DNA from 3 places in the Caballeronia sp. SL1002 genome. Region 3 is predicted to be linked to each of the others. Evidence: predicted binding sites of a transcription regulator. Region 3 holds the regulator's gene; each other region holds the start of a gene.
The links. The regulator HrcA, encoded in region 3, represses chaperone genes, less so after heat shock. The targets are predictions, from matches to a motif close to TTAGCACTCNNNNNNNNNGAGTGCTAA.
Positions count from the first base shown of each region.

Region 1: the regulator HrcA is predicted to act here: its motif matches at 1,614-1,640, upstream of AC3D25_RS12590 (co-chaperone GroES).
Region 2: the regulator HrcA is predicted to act here: its motif matches at 2,399-2,425, upstream of rpoH (RNA polymerase sigma factor RpoH).

Region 1 is NZ_JBYMUW010000002.1:2,192,899-2,197,045, forward strand. It holds gene groL (chaperonin GroEL) at 1-1,122, opposite strand, end outside; gene AC3D25_RS12590 (co-chaperone GroES) at 1,230-1,520, opposite strand; gene AC3D25_RS12595 (DUF2242 domain-containing protein) at 1,870-2,601, shown strand; guanidine-I (ykkC/yxkD leader) riboswitch at 2,791-2,890, shown strand; gene AC3D25_RS12600 (putative urea ABC transporter substrate-binding protein) at 2,949-4,016, shown strand; gene AC3D25_RS12605 (ABC transporter permease) at 4,042-4,147, shown strand, end outside.
Region 2 is NZ_JBYMUW010000002.1:2,493,367-2,497,513, forward strand. It holds gene leuA (2-isopropylmalate synthase) at 1-1,098, shown strand, start outside; gene AC3D25_RS13965 (nuclear transport factor 2 family protein) at 1,127-1,510, opposite strand; gene AC3D25_RS13970 (acyloxyacyl hydrolase) at 1,556-2,119, opposite strand; gene rpoH (RNA polymerase sigma factor RpoH) at 2,486-3,421, shown strand; gene cydP (cytochrome oxidase putative small subunit CydP) at 3,743-4,024, shown strand; partial or broken gene AC3D25_RS13985 (cytochrome ubiquinol oxidase subunit I) at 4,014-4,147, shown strand, end outside.
Region 3 is NZ_JBYMUW010000002.1:2,318,166-2,322,312, reverse strand. It holds gene recN (DNA repair protein RecN) at 1-80, opposite strand, end outside; gene AC3D25_RS13205 (NAD kinase) at 94-996, opposite strand; gene hrcA (heat-inducible transcriptional repressor HrcA) at 1,231-2,247, shown strand; gene hemH (ferrochelatase) at 2,388-3,455, shown strand; gene AC3D25_RS13190 (RNA-binding S4 domain-containing protein) at 3,474-3,881, shown strand; gene AC3D25_RS13185 (hypothetical protein) at 3,853-4,014, opposite strand.

The sequences.
Region 1 (4,147 bases), 130 kb from region 3:
GCCTGCCAGCTTGGCCACGCGTTCTTGCAGCTTTTCACGGTCGTAGTCCGACGTCGCTTCTTCGATTTGCGTGCGAACTTGCTTCACGCGCGCTTCGATGGTCGTGGCTTCGCCTGCGCCGTCGATGATCGTCGTGTTTTCCTTGCCCACTTCGATACGCTTCGCCTGGCCCAGTTCAGCCAGCGTTGCCTTTTCGAGCGTGAGGCCGGTTTCTTCGGCGATCACTTGGCCGCCCGTCAGGATGGCGATGTCTTCGAGCATCGCCTTGCGACGGTCGCCGAAGCCCGGAGCCTTGACAGCAACGGTCTTCAGGATGCCGCGGATGTTGTTCACCACCAGCGTAGCCAGCGCTTCGCCTTCGACATCTTCAGCGATGATCAGCAGCGGACGGCCAGCCTTGGCGACTTGTTCCAGTACCGGCAGGAGGTCACGGATGTTCGAAACCTTCTTGTCGTGCAGCAGCACGAACGGGTTTTCGAGCAGCGCGACTTGCTTGTCCGGGTTGTTGATGAAGTACGGCGACAGGTAGCCACGGTCGAACTGCATGCCTTCCACGACGTCCAGCTCGTCTTCCAGCGACTTGCCGTCTTCCACCGTGATCACGCCTTCCTTGCCGACCTTGTCCATCGCTTCAGCGATGCGATCGCCGATCGACGTGTCGCTGTTCGCCGAAATCGCGCCGACTTGAGCGATTTCCTTGTTGGTCGTGCACGGCTTGCTGATCTTGCGCAGTTCTTCGACGGCAGCCGTCACGGCCTTGTCGATGCCGCGCTTCAGGTCCATCGGGTTCATGCCCGATGCAACGTACTTCATGCCTTCGCGGACGATCGACTGGGCCAGAACCGTAGCCGTCGTCGTGCCGTCGCCGGCGTTGTCGCTGGTCCGGGAAGCCACTTCCTTGACCATCTGCGCGCCCATGTTCTGGAGCTTGTCTTTCAGTTCGATTTCTTTCGCGACCGAAACACCGTCCTTCGTGATCGTCGGGCCGCCGAAGCTGCGCTCGAGCACGACATTGCGACCCTTCGGACCCAGCGTGACCTTGACTGCATTGGCCAGGATGTTCACGCCTTCGACCATCTTTGCGCGTGCGGAATCGCCAAACACGACGTCTTTAGCTGCCATATCCAAACTCCTTGATTCGTTTCAGTTTTTTCAGGCTTTGCGCCGCCGCCGCGAGATCGTGGATCAATCGCTAAGCGCGCACGAAGCCGAACGTACTTGGAAGGGTTTTACTTGACCAGAACGGCCATGATGTCTTCTTCGCGCATCACGAGCAGTTCTTGCCCGTCGACCTTGACGGTCTGGCCGGCATACTTGCCGAACAGCACGCGGTCGCCCACTTTGACGTCGAGGGCGTTCTGCGTACCCTTGTCATCGCGCTTGCCCGGGCCGACGGCCAGGATTTCGCCTTGATCCGGCTTTTCGGCTGCAGCTTCGGGGATGATGAGGCCCGACGCAGTCTTGGTTTCCTGATCCAGACGTTTAACGATGACGCGATCGTGCAAAGGACGAAGATTCATACACACTCCTCTCTTGATTGAGACTGAAGAAACGCGGGAAAACCCATCCGGCATGCTGTTGAGCCGAGCCCATGCCACCGGACGGAAATCTTGTTAGCACTCTAGTGCGACGAGTGCCAATTATATGGCACGCCGTTTGACAATTTCAAGAAGGGTTGTCCCCTTTCGGCGCGAAATAGGTGCAGAAGGAGTTTCCAGTTGTCTCAAACCCGCCGCAGCGCCGCCCCGCTTTCATGTAACCAACGGATTCAATTGCTTTTTTACGTCCGCGCGCCGGGCGCACTACAATCTAGCCCCGCTGATCCAAACTCGATACCGGCCCTCCGCCGTGTTCCGACCCGTCGCCGTCATGCAAAGCCCGTTTCTCCGCACCCTTCTCGTTTGCGTCCCGCTCGCCTTCCTCGCCGCGTGCGGCGGCAAGGAAGCTCCCACGCCGAGCTACCAGCAGGAGTTGTTCAACACCGGCTCGACCCCCTACGCGCACAACTTCGACGCCACCACCGCGCAGACCTGCGAAGCCTCCCGGCGCGCGTTGCTCTCCCAAGGCTACATGACGACGATGACACAACCCGACACCGTCGATGCCACCAAGAATTTCCAGCCGGCGGCCGAAACGCACGTCGTGGTGTCGTTTCACGTGGTGTGTACGCCGGGCGAGAACGCCAGCAACACGAGCATTGCGTATGTGAACGCCGTGCAGGACGGCTACGCGCTGAAGAAAAGCGATACATCGGCGAGCGTGGGCCTGAGCGTGCTCGGCTCGCTCTCGCTGCCGATCCGCTCGAACAGCGACGCGATGGTGAAGATTTCCAGCGAAACCGTCCCGGCGGGCAAGTTCTACGATCGCTTTTTCAGCCTGGTCGGCTTTTACTTGCGAACGGTGCCGACGAGTTCGCCCGTTCCCGGCGATACCGTGCAGTCCCGCACGCTCGCGCCCTCGCTAATACTCAATTCGCCGGACCTGACGCCGACGCCGATCGTCGTGCAGGCGCCCGCTGCTGCGGCCACTGCGATCGCGCCGGCGCCACTTCCGGCGTTACCGGCGCCAGTCGTGCCGGCCTCAGCCGCATCCGCGCCCTAGCCTCGAAAAACCGCGCACCCGATTCGTGCGACGCGCGCTTTCGTATCGCGTGGCGCGCTTCATTGTCGTGCATCCCATACCGTCAGCTTCGCGTCCATCCTTACCACGTAAGGCCGACGCGCCTGGCATGCTTATCGCTTGAAACAATTCAAGGAGCCGGCGCTTCACCGGTTTAGCACGCACAATTTGTCAATGGACGACTAGGGTTCCGGTCCGCTTCGCGCGGATGCTGGTCCGAGAGTTGTCGACCTCAGGCGAGGTTACACGGCGGGATAAAAGCCCGGGAGAGAACGCGATCGAAACGTCGCGCCGCTCCTGCCGTCATCAACCGCCTTCCGAGGTCATCCATGCCCAAGTTCTCCCGTCTTATCGGCATTGCCGCGTTCTCGCTCGCCTCGCTTTACGCCTCAAGCTCATTCGCCGCCCGCACGGACTTCAAGGTCTGCTGGACCATCTACGCCGGCTGGATGCCCTGGGGCGAAGCCAAGACACAAGGCATCGTGTCCAAATGGGCCAAGAAGTACGGCATCAACGTGGACGTCGTGCAACTGAACGACTACGTCGAATCCATCAATCAGTACACGGCCGGCAAGTTCGACGGATGCGCCATGACCAACATGGACGCGCTCACCATTCCCGCGACCGGCGGCGTCGATTCGACCGCGCTGATCGTGAGCGACTACTCGAACGGCAACGACGGCGTGCTCATCAAGGGCAAGGGCAAAAAGGTCGCCGACCTCAAAGGCCAGTCGATCAACCTCGTCGAGCTCTCCGTCTCGCACTATCTGCTGGCCCGCGCGCTGGAATCCGCGGGCATGAGCGAGCGCGACATCAAGGTCGTCAATACGTCGGATGCCGATATCTCCGCTGCGTTCGCGACGCCCGCCGTCAAGCAGGCCGTGACCTGGAACCCGATGCTCGCCGATCTGAAGGCGCAGCCGAACGTGACCGAAGTGTTCGATTCGAGCAAGGTGCCCGGCGAAATCATGGACATGATGGTGGTCAACACCAAGACGCTCCAGGACAACCCGGCGCTTGGCAAGGCGCTCACCGGCGCCTGGTTCGAAATGGTCGCGCTGATGCACGCGCAGAGCAGCACCAGCACGGCGGCGCTGACGTCGATGGCGAAGGCGTCCGGCACCGATCTCGCAGGCTTCAAGGGTCAACTCTCGACCACCGCGCTCTTCTACACGCCCAAGGCCGCGCTCGACTTCGCGACCAGCCCGACGCTGCCGCAAACCATGACGCGCGTCGCCAAGTTCTCGTTCGATCACGGTCTGCTCGGCCAGGGCGCGCCGAATCCGGATGCGGTCGGCATGGCATTCGACAAGGGCGTGATCGTCGGCAGCAAGAGCAACGTGAAGCTGCGTTTCGATCCGAGCTATGTGCGCATGGCGGCCGAAGGCAAGCTCTAAATCCGCAACAGCCAAGGGCGTTCCGATGCGACTCATCAACCGACATCCCAGCCGAGGCGGCGCGCTGATGCTGCTTCTCATGCCGTTCATCGTGCTGGTGGCGGTGTACTTCACCAGTTCGTCGATGCGCC
Region 2 (4,147 bases), 180 kb from region 3:
GCGCGCGAAGTCTGCGATGCGGTCGCGCAAACCTGGCGTCCGACCCGCGATCACAAGATGATCGTGAATCTTCCGGCCACCGTCGAAGCGGCGACGCCGAACGTCTACGCCGACCAGATCGAGTGGATGCACCGCAATCTCGGCTATCGCGACAGCATCGTGTTGTCCGTGCATCCGCATAACGACCGCGGCACGGCAGTCGCCGCCGCCGAACTCGCGTTGCTCGCGGGCGCGGAGCGGATCGAAGGCTGCTTGTTCGGCAATGGCGAGCGCACCGGCAATGTCGATCTCGTCACGCTCGCGATGAATCTCTACACGCAAGGGATCGACCCGGGCCTCGACTTTTCGGACATCGACGGCGTGCGGCGCGTGGTCGAGCGCTGCAACCAGATTCCGGTACATCCGCGCCATCCGTACGCGGGCGATCTCGTTTTCACGGCGTTTTCCGGCTCGCATCAGGACGCGATCCGCAAGGGTCTCGCGCAGCAAAAGCCGGACGCGGTGTGGGAAGTGCCGTATCTGCCCGTCGATCCCGCCGATCTCGGCCGCAGTTACGACGCCGTGATTCGCGTGAACAGCCAGTCGGGCAAAGGCGGCGCGACGTTCCTGCTCGAACGCGGGCTCGGCTTCACGCCGCCGCGCCGCGTGCAGATCGAATTCAGCCACGCGGTGCAGCAGGTCGCGGATGCGTCGGGCGAAGAAGTGTCGGGCGACGCCGTCTGCGCGCTGTTCCGTCGCGAATACTTCGACGTTCAGGGACCGGTGGCGCGCGTGGACGCGGCCAGATTGAATATCGGCGGACGCGAGGTGAAAACACCGCACGCGCCCGACGCCAGCGAAGCGCACGCGCAGGCGGTGGCGCGCGCGGTATCGGCGGCGGGCGTCACGGTGGACGTCGCCTCATTCGATACCGCGAGCACGCGCAGCGGCGAAACGGCGGTGTTTATCGGCTGTCGTGTGGATGGCGAGCCGCTGCGGTTCGGGGTCGGCGTGCACGCGGACGGCGCGCGGGCCGTGGCGGATGCGATTATCAGCGCGGTGAACCGCTCGGCGTGGGCGCGGGCGGCGGAACGGAACGAGGAACGCGTGGCGGCGTGAGGTTCTGAACGCGCGGTTTGGCGCCGGATCAGTCCAGCGCCACGCGCGTTGCCTGCAGCGCGAGCAGTTGCCACTGACCGTCCGTCTGCACGTGAACGGCGGTGTAAGCGATCGGAAACAGCAGCGCGCCGTTCTTCGATTCCATCTCGATCAGCGCGCGCCCCGACACGAGGCACGTTTCCCGCCCGGCCGGAATCACATCCTGCGACTGGATTTCGATCTGACGATAGCGGCGCCGGCCGGCCGTGATCGCGTCGATGAACTGGCGCTTCGTTTCGCGCTTGCCGTTCGTGTGCACGTAACACACGTTTTCGGCGAGCAGCACGTCCAGCACGCCGCCGTCGCCGTCCACCATCGCGCGAAAGCGGTCGCGTTCCATCTCGCGGATCGCTTCAATCGTTTTTGCCGGCATCTGTCGGTTCCCCTCGCGTCGAGAAACCGGTGCGGACGGTCCTCGTCAGAAGTTGTATTGCAGATATAGCTGGCTGAAATTTATACCAGGATTCGGATGTTTGATACCGGCGTTCGATAAATGCTGCAGGCGGAACCCGGCCTGATAGTTCTGGCGATCGCCGAAGACCGCGCCGACGCCCACGACATCGGCGAACTGGAAGGCGGTCGAAAGCGTGTAGGTTTCGGTCACGCGCGCGTGGGACAGGAGGCGCACGCCCGCGCCCGCCTCGATGAACGGCCGGATGGAACCCGAACTCCGGATGAAGCGAATCATCGGCGTGATGCCGAATTCGAGCAGATTCGGATTGACCGGGTGGTCGCCCGTGGAATGCCAGACGCCCGCGTGGCCTTCGAGCACCGCCGTGAAGTGGAAACCGCCAATTTCCCACCACGTCCAGTTCGGATCCCACACGACGCCGACATCGGCTTTCTTGATGTCGTGATCGGCGACGCCGCCGGCCACCTGCACGCCGAACGTATCGGCATGCGCCACGGACGCCGCCGCCGCGGACGCGAGAACAGCGATATGAAGAATGAGCTTCCGCCAAGCGCCATTGTTCTTTTGCATGAACTCCCCTGACCGGTTCTCTGATGACGGTGTCCCGCTATTGCGGGCGACGCGACATTTTAGAGACGGTCGCGAAATCCTGCTCAGATAAGTATTTTGATTCGCGTCGAATGTAGAATTATCTTTCTGAAATCGTCAGAATCGCGGTAAATGATGCGATCAGCCCCGCAAGCTTTTCGGTAAAACTGACATAAAAGTTTCTTCGTGCAAAATCGACTATTAGCTCTAACATCTTGATAGTCTTTGTGGGAACTCCCACATAACTGGCCGCTCTAATCCTTAGCACTCAGTAGACGGGAGTGCTAATATCGTGGTGACTCGCTCGATTGTTCGCGCGAGTTTTTGTTGATAAAGGAGCTTATGAGCGTGACCCATGCGATGACCCTTCCGAATACTGTGAGCTCGGCGTCGGCCAAGGCCGCTTCGGCAGGCGCGCTGACGTTCGCGCAGTCGTCGATGCTGACGGGCCAGATTGGCAATATCGACGCGTACATCCAGGCAGTGAACCGCATTCCGATGCTGACGCCGTCAGAAGAGCGCCAATACGCCACCGAATACCGCGAAAACGACAACCTGACCGCCGCGCGCCAGCTGGTGCTGTCGCACCTGCGGCTGGTGGTGTCGATCGCCCGTAATTATCTGGGCTACGGCCTGCCGCACGCGGATTTGATCCAGGAAGGCAATATCGGTCTGATGAAGGCCGTGAAGCGTTTCGATCCGCAGCAAAACGTGCGTCTTGTGTCCTATGCAATGCACTGGATCAAGGCCGAGATTCACGAGTACATCCTGCGCAACTGGCGCACGGTGAAGGTCGCGACCACGAAGGCGCAGCGCAAGCTGTTCTTCAACCTGCGCAGCCACAAGACCGGCCTTGCCGCGTTCACGCCCGACGAGATCGAAGGTCTCGCGAAGGAACTGAACGTGAAGCGCGAGGAAGTCGCGGAGATGGAAACGCGGTTGTCGGGCGGCGATATCGCGCTCGAAGGTCAGGTCGAGGACGGCGAGGAAGCGTATGCGCCTATCGCGTATCTGGCCGACTCGCACAACGAGCCGACCAACGTGATCGCCGCGCGCCAGTTCGACAAGCTGCAAAGCGATGGCCTTTCCACCGCGCTGGAGTCGCTCGACGAACGCAGCCGCCGGATCATCCAGGCGCGCTGGCTCGAAGTGCAGGACGACGGCTCGGGCGGCAAGACGCTGCATGAACTGGCGGCCGAGTTCGGCGTATCGGCGGAGCGGATTCGCCAGATCGAAGCGAGCGCGATGAAGAAAATGCGCACGGCGCTGCACGACTACGCATAACGTTTGGCGCTTCGGCGCGCATCAAGTTTGGACAGGCCCGCAGTCGAAAGACTGCGGGCTTTTTTTTGTCCGATGCGTCCCCGTGCTTGGTTCCCTCGCTGTGGCGTAACGCCGCATCGGGGCCTATTACAGCGCGTGACGGCCTTCCGCGCGACAGCGTGCCGCACGTCCGCGCATGTCCTCATCGTCTTCACGATAAAACCCTCCTCTTAGAATGGTTTGTATCCGGCGCGCGCTAAAAATGCGCCGGAGAAGGCGTCCCGCGCCGCTCGGGAATAAAGGCGGCGCATCCGGACATTGCTCGTTCCAGCGAGACAAACCATGACAACGACTCTTCATCCCAGAAGCCCGACCAGCAGCGCCGCCACGCCGCGCGGCCGCTTTAGGCAACGCCTTTCGGCGTGGTTCCACGGGCCGACGCTCACGCGCGACCTGATTCTCATCGTCCTGATCAAGTTAGCCGTCCTGATGACGCTCAAACACGCGTTCTTCGGACATCCGCAGGCGGAACACATGAAGATGCCGCCCGCCGCGGTCGCGCAGCAACTCCTCTCCATCCAAAATCCGTCGCCGGAATCAGAAGGTAATCATCATGATCAGTAGCGAAGTCGCCGATCTGTCGCGGCTCCAGTTCGGCATTACGGCGCTGTACCACTTCCTGTTCGTCCCGCTCACGCTCGGCCTGTCGTGGCTGCTCGTCATTATGGAATCGGTCTATGTCATGAC
Region 3 (4,147 bases):
AATACAGTGAAGCCGCGATCGAATTCGAGGTCGAGCGCGGCGACGATCACGAAGTCGCGAATCGAGAGGTGACGGAGCATGGAGGCGGTGGCTTCAGGTCTTGGGATCGTCTTCGTGCGACGGATGTTCGTTCCAGTGCAGCTTTTTGCGCAGCGTGGCGAAATAGCTGTAGCCGACCGGATGCAGCACCGGCACCGTATGCCGCGAGCGCCGCACTTCGATGGTGTCGTTCAGCTCGACGGCGGTGAACGACTGCATGTCGAAATTCACGTTCACGTCGCGGCCGGAAATGATCTGGATGCCCACTTTCGAGTCGTCGGGCAGCACGATCGGACGATTGGAAAGCGAATGCGGCGCGATCGGCACGAGCACGAAACCTTCCAGTTGCGGATGGAGGATCGGCCCGGCGGAGGAGAGCGCGTACGCCGTGGAACCCGTGGGCGTTGCGACGATCAACCCGTCCGAGCGCTGGTTGTACATGAAGCGGCCATCCACCGACACGCGCAGTTCCGCCATGCCCGACACGCCGCTGCGGTTCACCACGACGTCGTTGAACGCGAGCGCGTGGTAGATCGGCACGCCGTTACGCACGATCCGCGCTTCGAGCAGCGTGCGCTCTTCGCGCTCGTAACTGCCGGCGAGCATCTGCGGCACGATTTCCTGCCATTCGGCGAGCGAGATGTCGGTGATAAAACCGAGCCGCCCGTGATTGATGCCGATCAGCGGCGTCTTGTACGGCGCGAGTTGCCGGCCGATGCCGAGCATAGTGCCGTCGCCGCCAAGCACGACCGCGACGTCCGCGCGCGCGCCGATTTCCGCCGGCGACAGCGCCGGGTATTCGCTCACGCCGGTCTCTCCGGCGGTGCCCGCTTCGAACACGACCTCGAAGCCGCGTTTGGCGATGCACGAGGCGAGCGACGTCAGCGGCTCCCTGATGCCGGGCGTATTGTTGCGCCCCACGAGCGCGACGGTCTTGAACTGGGTGCCAATTTCCATGCCGGCATTACACCATAGGTGAGAGTCGAAAAGAACCGTGGGCGAACCCGGCGTTCCGGCGTTCCGGCGTTCGGGCGTTCCACGTCCCCACGTCCCGACCCGCGCGCGAGAGCGACGGGCTTTATCGACAATAGCCGTTAGAATGGAGCACGTCCTGAAATGAGGCCGCGCCCAGATGTCCGACCGGCGCGTTGCCGCTCGCCGTTCCCTAACACGTTGAGCTAAAATTTCCCCATGCTAGATCCACGTGCACAAACCCTCCTCAAAACGCTGATCGAGCGCTATATCGCCGAAGGTCAGCCGGTCGGTTCGCGCACGTTGTCACGCTACTCCGGCCTCGAACTCAGCCCCGCCACCATCCGCAACGTGATGTCGGATCTGGAGGAGCTCGGGCTGGTCGTGAGTCCGCATACCTCGGCCGGGCGCATTCCGACGCCGCGCGGCTACCGGCTTTTCGTCGATACCATGCTGACCGTCGCCACGCCCGACGACGAAGCCATGACCACGGCCGTCAAGACGCGTCTGCAAGGCGGCGAGCCGCAGAAGATCGTCGCGGCGGCGGCGAGCGTGCTGTCCAACCTGTCGTCTTTCGCGGGCGTGATTCTCACGCCACGGCGCAGTCACATGTTCAAGCAGATCGAGTTCATGCGCCTGTCGGACAAGCGCATCCTGCTCATCATCGTGACGCCGGAAGGCGACGTGCAGAACCGCATCATGGCGACCCAGCGCGACTATTCGCCGTCGCAACTCACCGAGGCGTCGAACTATATCAACGCGCACTTCGCCGGTTTGTCGTTCGACGAAGTGCGCCGCCGACTGCGCGAGGAAATCGATCAGTTGCGCGGCGACATGACCACGCTGATGCATGCAGCGGTGGCCGCCAGCACGGACGAAACCGATCCCGGCGACACACTGCTCATTTCCGGCGAGCGCAACTTGCTGGAAGTGGCGGATCTGTCGTCCGATATGGCGCGATTGCGCAAGCTTTTCGACGTTTTCGATCAAAAGACGAGCCTCCTTCAATTACTCGACGTATCGAGCCACGCCCAAGGCGTGCAGATATTTATCGGCGGCGAGTCGAATCTCGTACCGATCGAAGAAATGAGCGTGGTGACCGCGCCGTATGAAGTGAACGGCAAGATCGTCGGCACGCTCGGCGTGATCGGGCCGACGCGCATGGCGTACAACCGCGTGATCCCGATCGTGGATATCACCGCGCGGCTGCTGTCCATGTCGCTCAGCCAGCAATAGCGCATCCATCAGTGCGTCCGGAAACTCTGCGCCTTCCGAGCGTCACGCGCCACTAGGCCGAATGGCCGATGCCGCGCGGCGAACCCGCGCCGCTATAATGTTTTTCACTCCACGACGCCATTCGCCCGGCCGCTCCCTCCATGCGTTTCGACCTTGAGTTGCCCTCGCAGCCTTCCGCATCGCATCGCGTAGGCGTGTTGCTGATCAACCTCGGCACGCCCGACGCGCCGACGCCGCGCGCCGTGCGCAAATATCTGGCGCAGTTTCTATCGGATCCGCGGGTCGTCGAGATTCCGGCTTTCCTCTGGCAGATCATCCTGCGCCTCGCGATCCTGCCGTTCAGAAGCCGCGCGTCGGCCCGGAAATACGCGCAGGTCTGGATGCCGGAAGGCTCGCCGCTGCGCGTGTACACCGAGCGTCAGGTGGACGCGCTCCGGCGCCTCTTCGCGGCGAACGATTACAGCGTGATCGTCGATTACGCGATGCGTTACGGCACGCCAGGCATTCCGGCCATGCTGAATCAACTGAAGCTCGAAGGCGCCGAGCGCGTGCTCATCGTGCCGATGTATCCGCAATATTCGTCGTCCACTACCGCAACCGCCTTCGACGATGCCTTCACCGCGCTCAAGCACGTGCGCAACCAACCCGAAATCCGCACGATCCGCCATTACGCCGATCACCCGGCCTATATCGGCGCGCTGGCCGAGCAGGTGCGCGAGTACTGGCGGCAGCACGGCGCGCCGGATTTCGCCGCCGGCGACAAGCTCGTGCTGAGTTTTCACGGCGTCCCGAAGCGCACGATGAATCTCGGCGATCCATACCACGATCAATGCCAGCAAACCGGATCGCTGCTCGCTGCCGCGCTCGGCCTGACGCCGGTGGAATGTCGCGTGACGTTCCAGTCGCGCTTCGGACGCGCCGAATGGCTGCAGCCGTACACCGCGCCGACGCTCGCCGAACTCGGCGCGGCGGGCGTGAGCCGGGTGGACGTGTTCTGCCCGGGCTTCACGGCGGATTGTCTGGAAACGATCGAGGAAATCGGGATCGAAGTGCGCGACGAGTTTCTGCGCGCGGGCGGCAAGCATTTTCACCGTATCGCATGCCTGAACGCTTCGCCCGCGTGGATCAAGGCGCTGGGCGAGATCGTCGCGCAGAACCTGCAGGGCTGGCCGGTTCATGTGCGCGAAACGCTGAGCGCGGCGGCCTGAGTAATCGAATCGTCACCGATGAACTACAAAATATCGACTGAACCCGGCGCGCGTCTGCGTATCGACAAATGGCTCTGGGCGGCGCGCTTCTTCAAGACGCGGTCGCTCGCGAGCGATGCGGTCGAAAAAGGGCGCGTGAGAATCGGCGGGGCCAACGTGAAGCCGTCGAAGGACGTGCGGGTCGGCGATCTCGTGGAAATCGATGTCGACCGGCTGATCTGGCAGGTGGAAGTGCTCGGAATCTGCGAAGTGCGCGGCCCGGCGCCAGTGGCGCAGTCGCTTTATGCGGAAACGTCCGAAGGGCGCGAGAAGCGGGTCGCCGAGAGCGAGCGTCGCAAGAACTTCCGCGAGCCCGCAGCAAATCTGCAAGGCCGCCCGACCAAGCGCGACCGCCGCATTATCGACAAGCTTTCGGGTCCGGATTGAAAAACTGCTCGACGGTCGCGTGGATGCCGCCGTACTCGGAGGTGCGCGCCGTGACCGCGCCGGACATGCAGATCGTGGTGGTTCCCGCGACGAGTACCAGCGCGACCACCGCAATAACCAAGGTCAGTTTCATTGGTACCCCCAGGACGAGAGGCGAACGGAAAACAGCGGGATTTGGCAGTTCGGAAAGCCATGCAGGGACTAGGGGTTAACCTGCGCTCACGAAAGCCTGATCGAAGTGTAGGTGACCAATGGGGGCGGCTCAA